3 regions of the Oceanobacillus luteolus genome follow, and region 1 is predicted to be linked to each of the others. Evidence: riboswitches for the same ligand, from Rfam matches in the RefSeq annotation. Region 1 holds a riboswitch; each other region holds the start of a gene.
What was found. A riboswitch is a leader RNA that binds a small molecule or an ion and turns the genes downstream of it on or off. The one in region 1 is predicted to bind S-adenosylmethionine.
Positions count from the first base shown of each region.

Region 1 (3,528 bases):
AAAAATTAAAGATGCATCAACGGAAGAAATGGCTGAATTCCTGGCTTCTGATGGAATGTTGATCAAACGGCCAATAGCGGTAGACGGCGAAACGGTTACTGTGGGATTCAAAGAAGACTTATACGAAGAACATTGGCAAAACTAAGTAACTGATCATGTCAAGCTTCATTCAGCGGGGTTCTTTTCCACCCCGTCTGAATGTCAGTTGAATAGAATCAAGGATTTACGGTCTGTTCATCCCTCACATTAATATATTGAATTCTCCTAATATTTGGGAGTTGAGGAGTTCCAGACCGTTTATCCGTTATAAAAATTGCTGGATGCAGTAGATTTTATTAATATTCCATTGTATAGTTAAGGTATGACAATAGAAACTTGAAAGGATGAAGGGTCAATGAATTTGCCAAACGATTTACGCTATACGAAAGAACATGAGTGGATTAAAAAAGAAGGCGACAATAAAGTACGTATTGGAATTACAGATTTTGCACAAGACGAATTAGGAGATATTGTCTTCGTTGAATTGCCCGAAGTGGATGATGAAGTTCAAACAGACGATTCATTCGGAAGTGTCGAGTCAGTAAAAACTGTTTCTGAACTTTATGCACCGGTAAGTGGTAAAGTTGTAGAAGTGAACGAAGAACTGGAGGATAGTCCAGAACTCGTTAATGAATCTCCATACGAAAACGCATGGATGATCGTTGTTGAATTGGATGACGAAAGTGAGTGGGACAACCTGCTTACAGCAGATGAATATAAAGCTATTATTGAAGAGGATTAATTTTTTTATCGATAAAGCCTCTTCAACCTGTATGCTTTCTGATTAGGAATAAAGAGGGGGCCTAACTATGCGGTGAAGAGTATAGTTGACCTCCTCTTTTTCATATACTATAACAATCAGCAGATGACTCGATGGGATAAGGAGTGTCTTGAGATGATTGCACACGAAACCGAAAAAGTGATTATTGTGGAGGGGTTGTCGGATAAACGTAAAATTGAAGAAATTTTAAATGAAGATGTAACGATTATTTGTACGAACGGCACTTTAAGCATTAATCGGTTTGATGAGCTTTTGGATATGTATAATTTAGATGAAAATGATGTATATATTTTTGTTGATGAAGATAAATCAGGACTGAGGCTTAGAAAACAACTAGCTAAGGAACTGCCACATGCCGAGCATATTTATATCAGTAAAGATTATCGGGAAGTGGCTACCACCCCATATAAAATACTTGCTTCATTACTTGTGGCAAAACACTTTACAGTAAGACCGTTTTATTTGCAGTACAATTGACTGTAAGATAAGATATAAATTCAACTATCGTTTCACTTGGAGGGCTGATTATCCCTTCAAGTGAAGTGATGAATCTTTATATTAACAGGTGAAAATATGCAAAAAATCACATCAAAGCAATTAAATGATTCATATATTTTATTTATCTATTCAACATTCTGTGGGACATGCACGGTTGCACGAGCAATGTTAGAGAAAATTGAAGAAATCCATAACCAAACAATTTTTCTTGAAATGAACGCAAATTTCGAGGAGCCATTTTTGCATGAATACAAAATCGAAAGTGTTCCGTGTTTATTGATTGTAGAAAATAATGAAGTGAAAGAAAAAATTTATACCTTCTATTCAACCGGAAATATTTATCGGTATTTATATGAGTATCGCCCAGAAATGTTTAAATAAATCATTTTGTTGACAGTTTAAGACCCCTCATGCTATTATTCGTTTATACTAATTTAATAGTTTTACTCTTATCGCGAGCGGCGGAGGGACTGGCCCTATGAAACCGCGGCAACCTTCAAGGATTTGAAAGGTGCCAATTCCTGCAAATTTTTTTGATAGATGAGAGAACAAGAGATGATAATCAACTATGCGTCTTTCTGTTCTCCGAGCAGAAAGACGTTTTTAATTTATTGAGTAATTATGTTTATACTAAATAGATGTATTCCATTTTTAATAATGGGACGGTATTTAAGTGGTAAGCTGTATGGAAGGAGACAATCTATTGATTTCCATTAAGGGATTAAAGAAAGAATTTATTACAAAAGACCGGCAAATAACTGCCGTTGATCATGTGGATATAGACATCAATAATGGTGAGATTTTTGGAGTCATCGGTTATAGTGGTGCGGGAAAGAGTACCTTTATCCGTCTGATCAATCGACTAGAAGAACCGTCAGCGGGCACAATAACCATTGAAGATAATGAAATAACAAATCTTAATCAAAATGAACTTCGAATCGCCCGTCAGGATATCGGGATGATTTTTCAGCACTTTAACTTATTGTGGTCAAGGACCGTTGCAGAAAACATTGCATTTCCTCTTGAAATCGCAGGAGTAAGTAAAGAAAAGCGGAAAAAAAGGGTGCAGGAACTTATCGACCTCGTCGGGTTGACCGGACGTGAAAATGCTTATCCTTCCCAGTTAAGTGGTGGACAAAAACAACGGGTCGGTATTGCGAGGGCATTAGCGAATAAACCAAAACTCTTACTTTGTGATGAAGCTACATCTGCACTTGATCCGGAAACTACAAATTCTATTTTGGATTTACTTGTAGATATTAATGAGAAAATGGGACTGACCATTATATTAATTACCCATGAGATGCAAGTAATCCGAAAAATTTGTCATCGAGTTGCTGTAATGGAGAACGGGAAAATTGTCGAGCTTGGTGATGTTCTCGATGTATTCCTTCATCCACAACAGCCGATTACGAAAAAATTTGTTCATCAGGCAATGGGCAATGATGAGGATGAAAATATTTCAAGTATCATGGAAACAAATTCGGAGGGTACACTGCTCAAACTGCAATTCATTGGTGAATCAGCAAACCAAGCATTGATCAGCCAGATCGCTAAGCGATACGAGGTTGATATCAATATATTACAAGGTAAGATTACGAATACGAAAACAGGAAGTTACGGAACACTATTCGTTCAAGTGACAGGTAATGATTCGGAAATCGAAAGTGCCATTAAATATATTCAGAGTGAAACCTCCGTAGAAGTGGAGGTCATCTAAATGTTTGGTAACTTAAAAACAGATGAATTGATTACAGCAACTAATGAAACACTATATATGACAGGTATCGCATTGATCGGTACTCTGATTTTGGGAATTTTATTAGGATTATTATTGTTTTTGACGTCAAAAGATGGAATTTGGGAAAATAAATTCATTCATATAATAACCGCGGCAATTGTTAATATATTCCGTGCCATCCCATTCATTATTTTGATTTTATTACTTTTCCCTTTTACGAATTTCTTGATTGGAACGATTCGAGGGCCGAGCGCTGCATTGCCTGCTTTGATTATCGGTACGGCACCATTTTATGCTCGTCTTGTTGAGATAGCTTTTCGTGAAGTGGATAAGGGTGTAATTGAAGCCGCAAAATCAATCGGTGCAAAAACAAGGACCATTATTTTCAAGGTTATTATACCTGAGTCTTTACCGGCACTTGTGTCTGGACTAACTGTTACAGCGATAGCCTTGATTGGTTATACTGCAA
Region 1 is NZ_JBHUDE010000114.1:4,118-7,645, reverse strand. Features, by position in the region: gene ACFSBH_RS13090 (arsenate reductase family protein) at 1-145, shown strand, start outside; gene gcvH (glycine cleavage system protein GcvH) at 395-781, shown strand; gene ACFSBH_RS13080 (toprim domain-containing protein) at 935-1,297, shown strand; gene ACFSBH_RS13075 (thioredoxin family protein) at 1,370-1,699, shown strand; SAM riboswitch class I at 1,765-1,865, shown strand; gene ACFSBH_RS13070 (methionine ABC transporter ATP-binding protein) at 2,022-3,038, shown strand; gene ACFSBH_RS13065 (methionine ABC transporter permease) at 3,039-3,528, shown strand, end outside.

Region 2 (3,528 bases), on a different contig from region 1:
ATATCTAACATTCAATTTCCCTCCAAAAATAAAATGATATTTCTGTTCTAACTATCCCAATTATAAATGGATTGCGACAAGTAATATAGCATAATAAAAGAAATCAAATTTATCCATGTAAAACCTCTCCAATTGGGCAAAATAAACGAAGGGAAATTCCCAATACTATGGAGGGAGTGATACATGTGGCAGATACAAATAAAAATAGACGTAAACATCAACATAAGGAAAACACAGTAGGATCAGGAATGGGGGTTGTTCCAGAAGATACGATAGCTCAAGCTCTGGACCCATTTGGAAACGCAGCTGCGACTGTTTCCCGTGAAGATATGGGAAACAAGGTGGAGAAGGACAACAACAAACCACGAAAGAATTATAAGCTTTAAGCAACGGCTTGGGCTTCAGTAAAAAACTGGTAATCCAGAATCTTATTTGGATTACCAGGTTTTTATTTTAAAAGAAAATTATCTTTAAACATCCTTTGACATATCAGCATAAGCCCTTTCAAGGAATGCTCTTTCCTCTTCTGTGAATGGATGGAGTATATTAGGTTCATCAAGTTGATTTGCTAAGTGTATTTGTTCCGCCCCTAACATAGACAATGTTTTATCGGAGAGAGCTGCCAACTGTTTGATGAATGCGAGTGCTTCATCCGACTTAGGATTTACTCCGTTCGCTACAAGTTTTTTCAAGTCCATAAACAATGAGAAGTATTCTTTGTCTAATTGTGCTCGTTCTGTACTTCTAAAATTGTGGATGGAGTCTTTGACTTTGCTTTGTTCATGTAGATTTTCCTCTTCAAAAAGAATGGAATGAATCATAAAGCAAAATAATGTCACGTCAATTTTTCCATAGCCTGAAATGATGGTTTGCATATGGTCTAATTGGTCGATGGTTTGTTGGATTTTTTCTAGTTCTGCCATAAGTTCTCTTTTCTTAAATGTAATGGAATCGATTAGCTGTTGTCCTTCTATATCATGTGAATCTAATACATCGACTATTTCTTTCAATGAAAAGCCGATGAATTTCAGGGATTGGATTTGCTGTAAACGTAAGAGGTCCTTTTGGCTGTATAATCGATGTCCTCCTTCTTTGTAGTCTGTTGGTTTCAGTAAGTCTATTTTATCGTAATATCTAAGTGTCCGTACGGTAACGCCCGTTCGTCTTGCCAATTGTCCGATTGTCAACGTATTATCTGACATGCGTATACCTCGTTTCTATATTCCTATCTTTGTTTTTAATGTAAGGAATAGCTGGATATTGATAAGGCTTATGAAGAGCTATTCGAATAATAGCATACAGGATGATGATGGTCTCTACAGCTAATATAGCGTATTTCACCCATGAAGGAAGCATACTGCTCATGATAAATAATGGAAATATCGTCAAATGGAAGTTCAGTGCTTTCCGACTTGATTCAGCGTGATAACCATTTTTCTTCCTCGTCATTATAAACATGATGAGAGGGGGGATGAACCCAAGAATCAGCGAGACGACAAGCATGAATTGGACTGCAAGTATTTCCTTTTTTGATGGATTATTCATTTTAATCACCTTTCTTATCTATTCTTAAATTTAAGTATAAAAGGTGACGTAGGTAGAGCTTCAAGGGGAAAATTTTATTAACATACATTATCTTGTCTGAAAATTTGCTGTTGACAGACTTATATTTGTTCAGTATGATATTGTTAATTCTTACCAAACAAGTGAATAGAATGATTTCTCTTATCAAGAGTCGGGGGAGGAACCTGGTCCGAGGATCCCGCAGCAACCATTACGAAGGTAATAAGGTGCTAATGCCAGCAAGCGTATGCTTGAACGATGAGGATGGAGATAACGTGTTATAAACTTCTTCCTCATTAGGAAGAGGTTTTTTTGTTTCTCAGAGAGAAATAAAGGTACTCCGTCTGCCATAAAACCAATTAAACATATGGGAAAAGTTACATTAAAAACAAAAGGAGTGTATGTTCATGAGTATCAAGAAAAAAATTCATTTAAATGGTTTTGTACAAAATTCACCTTCCCCGCATTCAACTGGGCTATGGAAGCATGAGAAGGATGAAGGGATCAGGCATAATCGGCTGGAGTATTGGACAGAAACAGCCAAAGTATTGGAGCGGGGAAAATTCGATGCTGTATTTATTGCGGATGTACTAGGCACGTATTCCGTATATGGTAATAGCCATGATGTCGCGGTGCGTCATGCGGTTCAATTGCCTGCGCATGATCCGTTATTAATTATCTCCGCCATGGCACAAGTTACAGAGCATATTGGTTTTGCACCAACCGTGTCGGCCACATACGCACAGCCATATGCGTTGGCTCGGCAGTTGTCTACTTTAGATCATCTAACAGAAGGACGTTTGGCATGGAATGTGGTGACATCCTATTTAGAAAGTGAAGCGGTTAACCTCGGGTTATCTGGACGGATACCTAAAAATCAACGTTATGACCGTGCAGATGAATTCTTAGAAGTGGTTTATAAACTTTGGGAGCATAGCTGGGAAGATGATGCGGTAGTTCATGATCGAGAAGCGGATACTTTCGCATTACCTGAGAAGGTTCATGCGATTAACCATCATGGAGAGTTCTTTAATGTACCGGGCATCCATTTGACAGAACCATCCCCACAACGGACTCCGGTATTATTCCAGGCAGGGGCATCTCCAAGAGGCCGGGATTTCGCCGCGAAACATGCGGAAGGGGTATTCACGAAAGGACATTCTTTAGAAGCATTGAAGAGGTATTCTGCAGATCTTCGCAAACGAACCGTAGCTCAAGGGAGAAATGCAGACAGCATCCGTATTTTTCCTATGGTGCTGCCTATCGTCGGTTCTACGGAGGAAGAAGCGTATGCGAAATATGAGGAATTAAAAAGTCATGTCAGTTATGAAGGAACAGCGGCTCTACTTTCAGGTCATACGGGAATTGATTTCTCCAAATATGATCCAGATCAATACATCGAAGACATGGAAACAGATGCGGTTCAAGGAAATCTGGATATGTATGCAAAGGACCCAAATAAAAGGTGGACGTTGCGCGAAGCGATTCTCAATCACGGACTTGGTAATGGCACAGTGAAATTCATCGGCACACCGGAGCAAATTGCAGACCACATCGAGGAATGGGCGACGGAAGGCGATGCAGATGGATTTAATATTGCGCAGAGCTATTCATTGGAAACCTTCCGTGAGTTTGTCGACCATGTTGTACCGGAGCTGCAGAAGCGGGGGATTTATCGGTTGGAATATGAAGGGAAAACATTGCGGGAAAATTTATTTGATACGGATTCTCCTTATCTGCCTGACAATCATCCGGCGAAAAGGCTATCCAGTCCAGTGATAAAGTAACTTACACTTCATGATGAAAGGAGAAAGAAATGGACAATATCGGTGTATATACATGGGTTGGGTTCCTTGTGTTTTTGGTCATCATGTTGGCTCTAGGTTATATCGGAGCTAGGCAAACGAAAAGTGTTCGGCACTTTGCATTAGGTGGAGGACTTGGCCCGATTGTGATGGGGCTTTC
Region 2 is NZ_JBHUDE010000002.1:15,833-19,360, reverse strand. Features, by position in the region: gene ACFSBH_RS00225 (DinB family protein) at 1-11, opposite strand, end outside; gene ACFSBH_RS00220 (hypothetical protein) at 186-386, shown strand; gene ACFSBH_RS00215 (MerR family transcriptional regulator) at 471-1,202, opposite strand; gene ACFSBH_RS00210 (magnetosome magnetite crystal formation protein family) at 1,192-1,545, opposite strand; SAM riboswitch class I at 1,723-1,828, shown strand; gene ACFSBH_RS00205 (LLM class flavin-dependent oxidoreductase) at 1,971-3,350, shown strand; gene ACFSBH_RS00200 (sodium:solute symporter family protein) at 3,380-3,528, shown strand, end outside.
Region 2: it holds a riboswitch for S-adenosylmethionine, as region 1 does, so the genes downstream of both, ACFSBH_RS00205 (LLM class flavin-dependent oxidoreductase) here and ACFSBH_RS13070 (methionine ABC transporter ATP-binding protein) in region 1, are expected to answer to the same signal.

Region 3 (3,528 bases), on a different contig from region 1:
GATTGAAAACCAGATGTATGTCGTATCATCGAATAATGTTGGTACGTTAGATGGTGTTGAATATACAGGAGCTTCGTTAATCGTTGATCCATGGGGAGAGGTCGTCGCAAAGGGTTCTGAAAATAAAGAAGAAACCATAAAGGGAAGCCTCAATCCAGAGAGAGTAGTAGAAGTAAGAAAAAATGTCCCTGTTTTTGCTAGTCGGGTTCCAGATTTATATTAATACTAAATTGAATGAGAAAAGAAGGTTATTACTATGGAATTTTCAAATCGTTTAAAAAGTTTGCCTACCCAATTCTTTGCAACTCTTGTAGAAAAGGTGAATAAAGCAGAGGCTGAAGGAAGAGATGTCATCAAATTGGGGCAGGGTAACCCAGATCAGCCGACACCGGATCACATTGTGAAGGCATTACAGCAATCTGCAGCAGATCCACAAACACATAAATACTCTCCATTCCGCGGAACAGCTGAACTCAAACAAGCTGCGGCGGATTTTTATAAACGGGAATACAATGTGGATATTGACCCGGAGACAGAAGTGGCGATTTTGTTTGGAACGAAAATCGGGTTAGTGGAATTGCCGCTTGCGCTAATGAATGAAGGGGAATTAATGTTGCTGCCTGATCCTGGTTATCCTGACTACTTATCTGGCGTAGGACTCGCAGACGTCCGCTTTGATGTCATGCCATTAGTTCGTGAAAATGGATTTTTACCGGATTATGATAAGCTTAGCCCGGAACAATTGGAAGAAGCGAAACTCCTTTATTTGAATTACCCCAACAACCCGACTGGTGCGACTGCTTCAAAGGAATTTTTTGAAGAAACAGTGAAGTTGGGTAAAGAACATGGGATTGGAATTGTGCATGACTTTGCTTATGGAGCAATTGGTTTCGATGGGAAGAAGCCGGTGAGCTTCCTTGAGGCAGACGGAGCAAAAGATACGGGAATCGAACTGTATACTTTATCGAAGACGTATAATATGGCAGGCTGGCGTATCGGATTTGCAGTCGGCAACGCTGAAATGATTGAAGCTATCAATCTATTGCAGGATCACTTGTTTGTCAGTATGTTCCCAGCTATACAGCATGCGGCGGCGGTCGCTCTTACAGAAGATCAAACTTGTGTCGATGAATTGGTTCAGCTTTATGAAGGGCGCAGAAATGCGTTGATTGCAGAATGTAAGCGGATTGGATGGGACGTTGAAGCTCCACAAGGCTCCTTCTTTGCTTGGCTTCCTGTTCCAAAAGGCTTTACGAGCGAGGAATTCGCCGATTTTCTATTGGAAAAAGCAGATGTTGCGGTTGCTGCAGGAAAAGGCTTTGGTTCATTTGGAGAAGGCTATGTCCGTATTGGCCTGCTCGTGGATGAAGAGCGCCTGAAAGAAGCCGTTCAACGAATTGAAAAGTTGAATATTTTCATTAAAGACGAAAATTATCAGAAATATAGTTGACTGAAACGAAATAATAATGTAGATTATATTAATACAATCTAATAATTTAATCTCTTATCAAGAGAAGCTGAGGGACCTGGCCCGATGAAGCTCGGCAACCTTTTTATGGCAACCATAAAAAAAGGTGCTACATCCAGCAAAACGTTATGTTTTGGAAGATAAGAGGGGAATTCTACATAATGAGCCTCTCTTTCTTTCGTTGAAAGAGAGGCTGTTTTTATACCATCAAATGAAAATCAGAGGAGGAAATAAAATGAGAAAGTTAGGTTCTGTATTCATTGTACTTTTACTTGCTAGTTTGCTAGTTGCTTGTGGTGAGGAGGAGACTGGCGATGCTGCGATAGATGAGAAAAATATTGTTGTTGGTGTTACTTCTGGTCCTCAGGAAGAGATTGCGGAAGTTGCTGCAGAGGTTGCTGCTGAAGAATTTGGGCTTGAAGTTGAATTGAAAGTATTCTCCGACTATGTCCTGCCAAATACGGCTTTATCTGAAGGTGATTTGGATTTGAACAGTTATCAGCATGGACCTTTCCTCGACCAGTTTAACGAAGACCATGGCACAGATTTAGTACCAGTTGGTAAAACAATCTTAAACCCGATGGGGATTTACTCAGAAACTTATGAGAGTATCGAGGACCTGCCGGATGGTGCAAAATTTGGTCTACCTAACGATCCGACAAATGGAGGACGTGCATTATTCATTTTAGAAGAAGCTGGAGTCATTACACTGGAAGAAGGTAAAGCAGAAACGGCTTCCATCCATGATGTGGTGGATAATCCCAAAAACCTTGAATTCATCGAGTTGGATGCTGCGCAAATTCCAAAGCAGCTCAGTGAAGTCGATGTGGCCGCCATCAATACGAACTTTGCATTAGAAGCCGGCATCAGCCCGAAAGAAGATTCGATTTTACTCGAGTCAACGAATTCTCCTTATGTGAACTACATCGTTGTAAGGGCTGAAAATGAGGACGACCCGACCGTTGAAAAATTCGTCCAAGCCTATCAATCAGATAAAGTGAAAACATTTATTGAAGAAGAATTTCAAGGTTCTATCATTCCAAGTTGGGATGAATAATCAAGAAGTAAGGATAGGAAAAAGAATGTTGCTCGGAAGCAGCATTCTTTTTCAGAAAGGAATGAACTTAAAATGATTAAATTAGAAAACGTCAAGAAAGTCTTTCCCTCAAAAAATGGGAATGTAACTGCTGTAAATAACGTAAACCTCCATGTTAAAAAAGGAGAAATACATGGTGTAATTGGTTACAGTGGAGCGGGGAAAAGTACTTTAATCCGCCTTATCAATCTACTGGAAAAGCCGGATAGCGGAAAAGTGCTCATCAATGGAACAGATCTCACTACCCTGTCACCAGAAAACCTACGTCAAACCCGACAAAAAGTTGGTATGATATTCCAACACTTCAATCTCATGAAAACGGCAACCGTTTATGATAATGTCGCTATTCCATTAAAGCTTCTTGGATATGATAAGCAAGAAGTCGAAAAACGGGTTGAAAAATATTTAAAGATCGTCGAACTATCCGACAAACATCATAGCTACCCCTCTCAATTATCTGGTGGACAAAAACAACGGGTCGCAATCGCAAGAGCATTATCACAAGAACCAGACGTCCTGCTAAGTGACGAAGCGACGAGTGCACTGGATCCTGAAACGACCAACTCAATTTTGGATCTGCTATTAAAAATCAACAAAGAGTTGGGTATTACCATTTTACTTATTACACATGAGATGAGCGTCATTCAGAAAATCTGTGATTATGTATACGTGCTAGAAAAAGGAGAAATCATTGAACAGGGATCTAGTATCGACCTATTCACTAATCCAGATCGACCAACGACAAAGAAATTCTTGGATACAATATCTCAGCGTAAATTATCAACTTCCCTTGTTGATCAATTGAAGCTCGAAGGTACGGTAACAAGACTTACATTTATCGGTGAAAACACGGGTCAACCATTGCTTGCCCATGTCAGTCAAAAATTTGGTGTTGTACCGAATATTTTAACGGCAAATATTATGGAATTAAAAAATGGCATTATTGGAAACTTAGTCGTTCATC
Region 3 is NZ_JBHUDE010000048.1:14,685-18,212, reverse strand. Features, by position in the region: gene ACFSBH_RS11100 (carbon-nitrogen family hydrolase) at 1-223, shown strand, start outside; gene ACFSBH_RS11095 (pyridoxal phosphate-dependent aminotransferase) at 257-1,450, shown strand; SAM riboswitch class I at 1,502-1,615, shown strand; gene ACFSBH_RS11090 (MetQ/NlpA family ABC transporter substrate-binding protein) at 1,704-2,525, shown strand; gene ACFSBH_RS11085 (methionine ABC transporter ATP-binding protein) at 2,598-3,528, shown strand, end outside.
Region 3: it holds a riboswitch for S-adenosylmethionine, as region 1 does, so the genes downstream of both, ACFSBH_RS11090 (MetQ/NlpA family ABC transporter substrate-binding protein) here and ACFSBH_RS13070 (methionine ABC transporter ATP-binding protein) in region 1, are expected to answer to the same signal.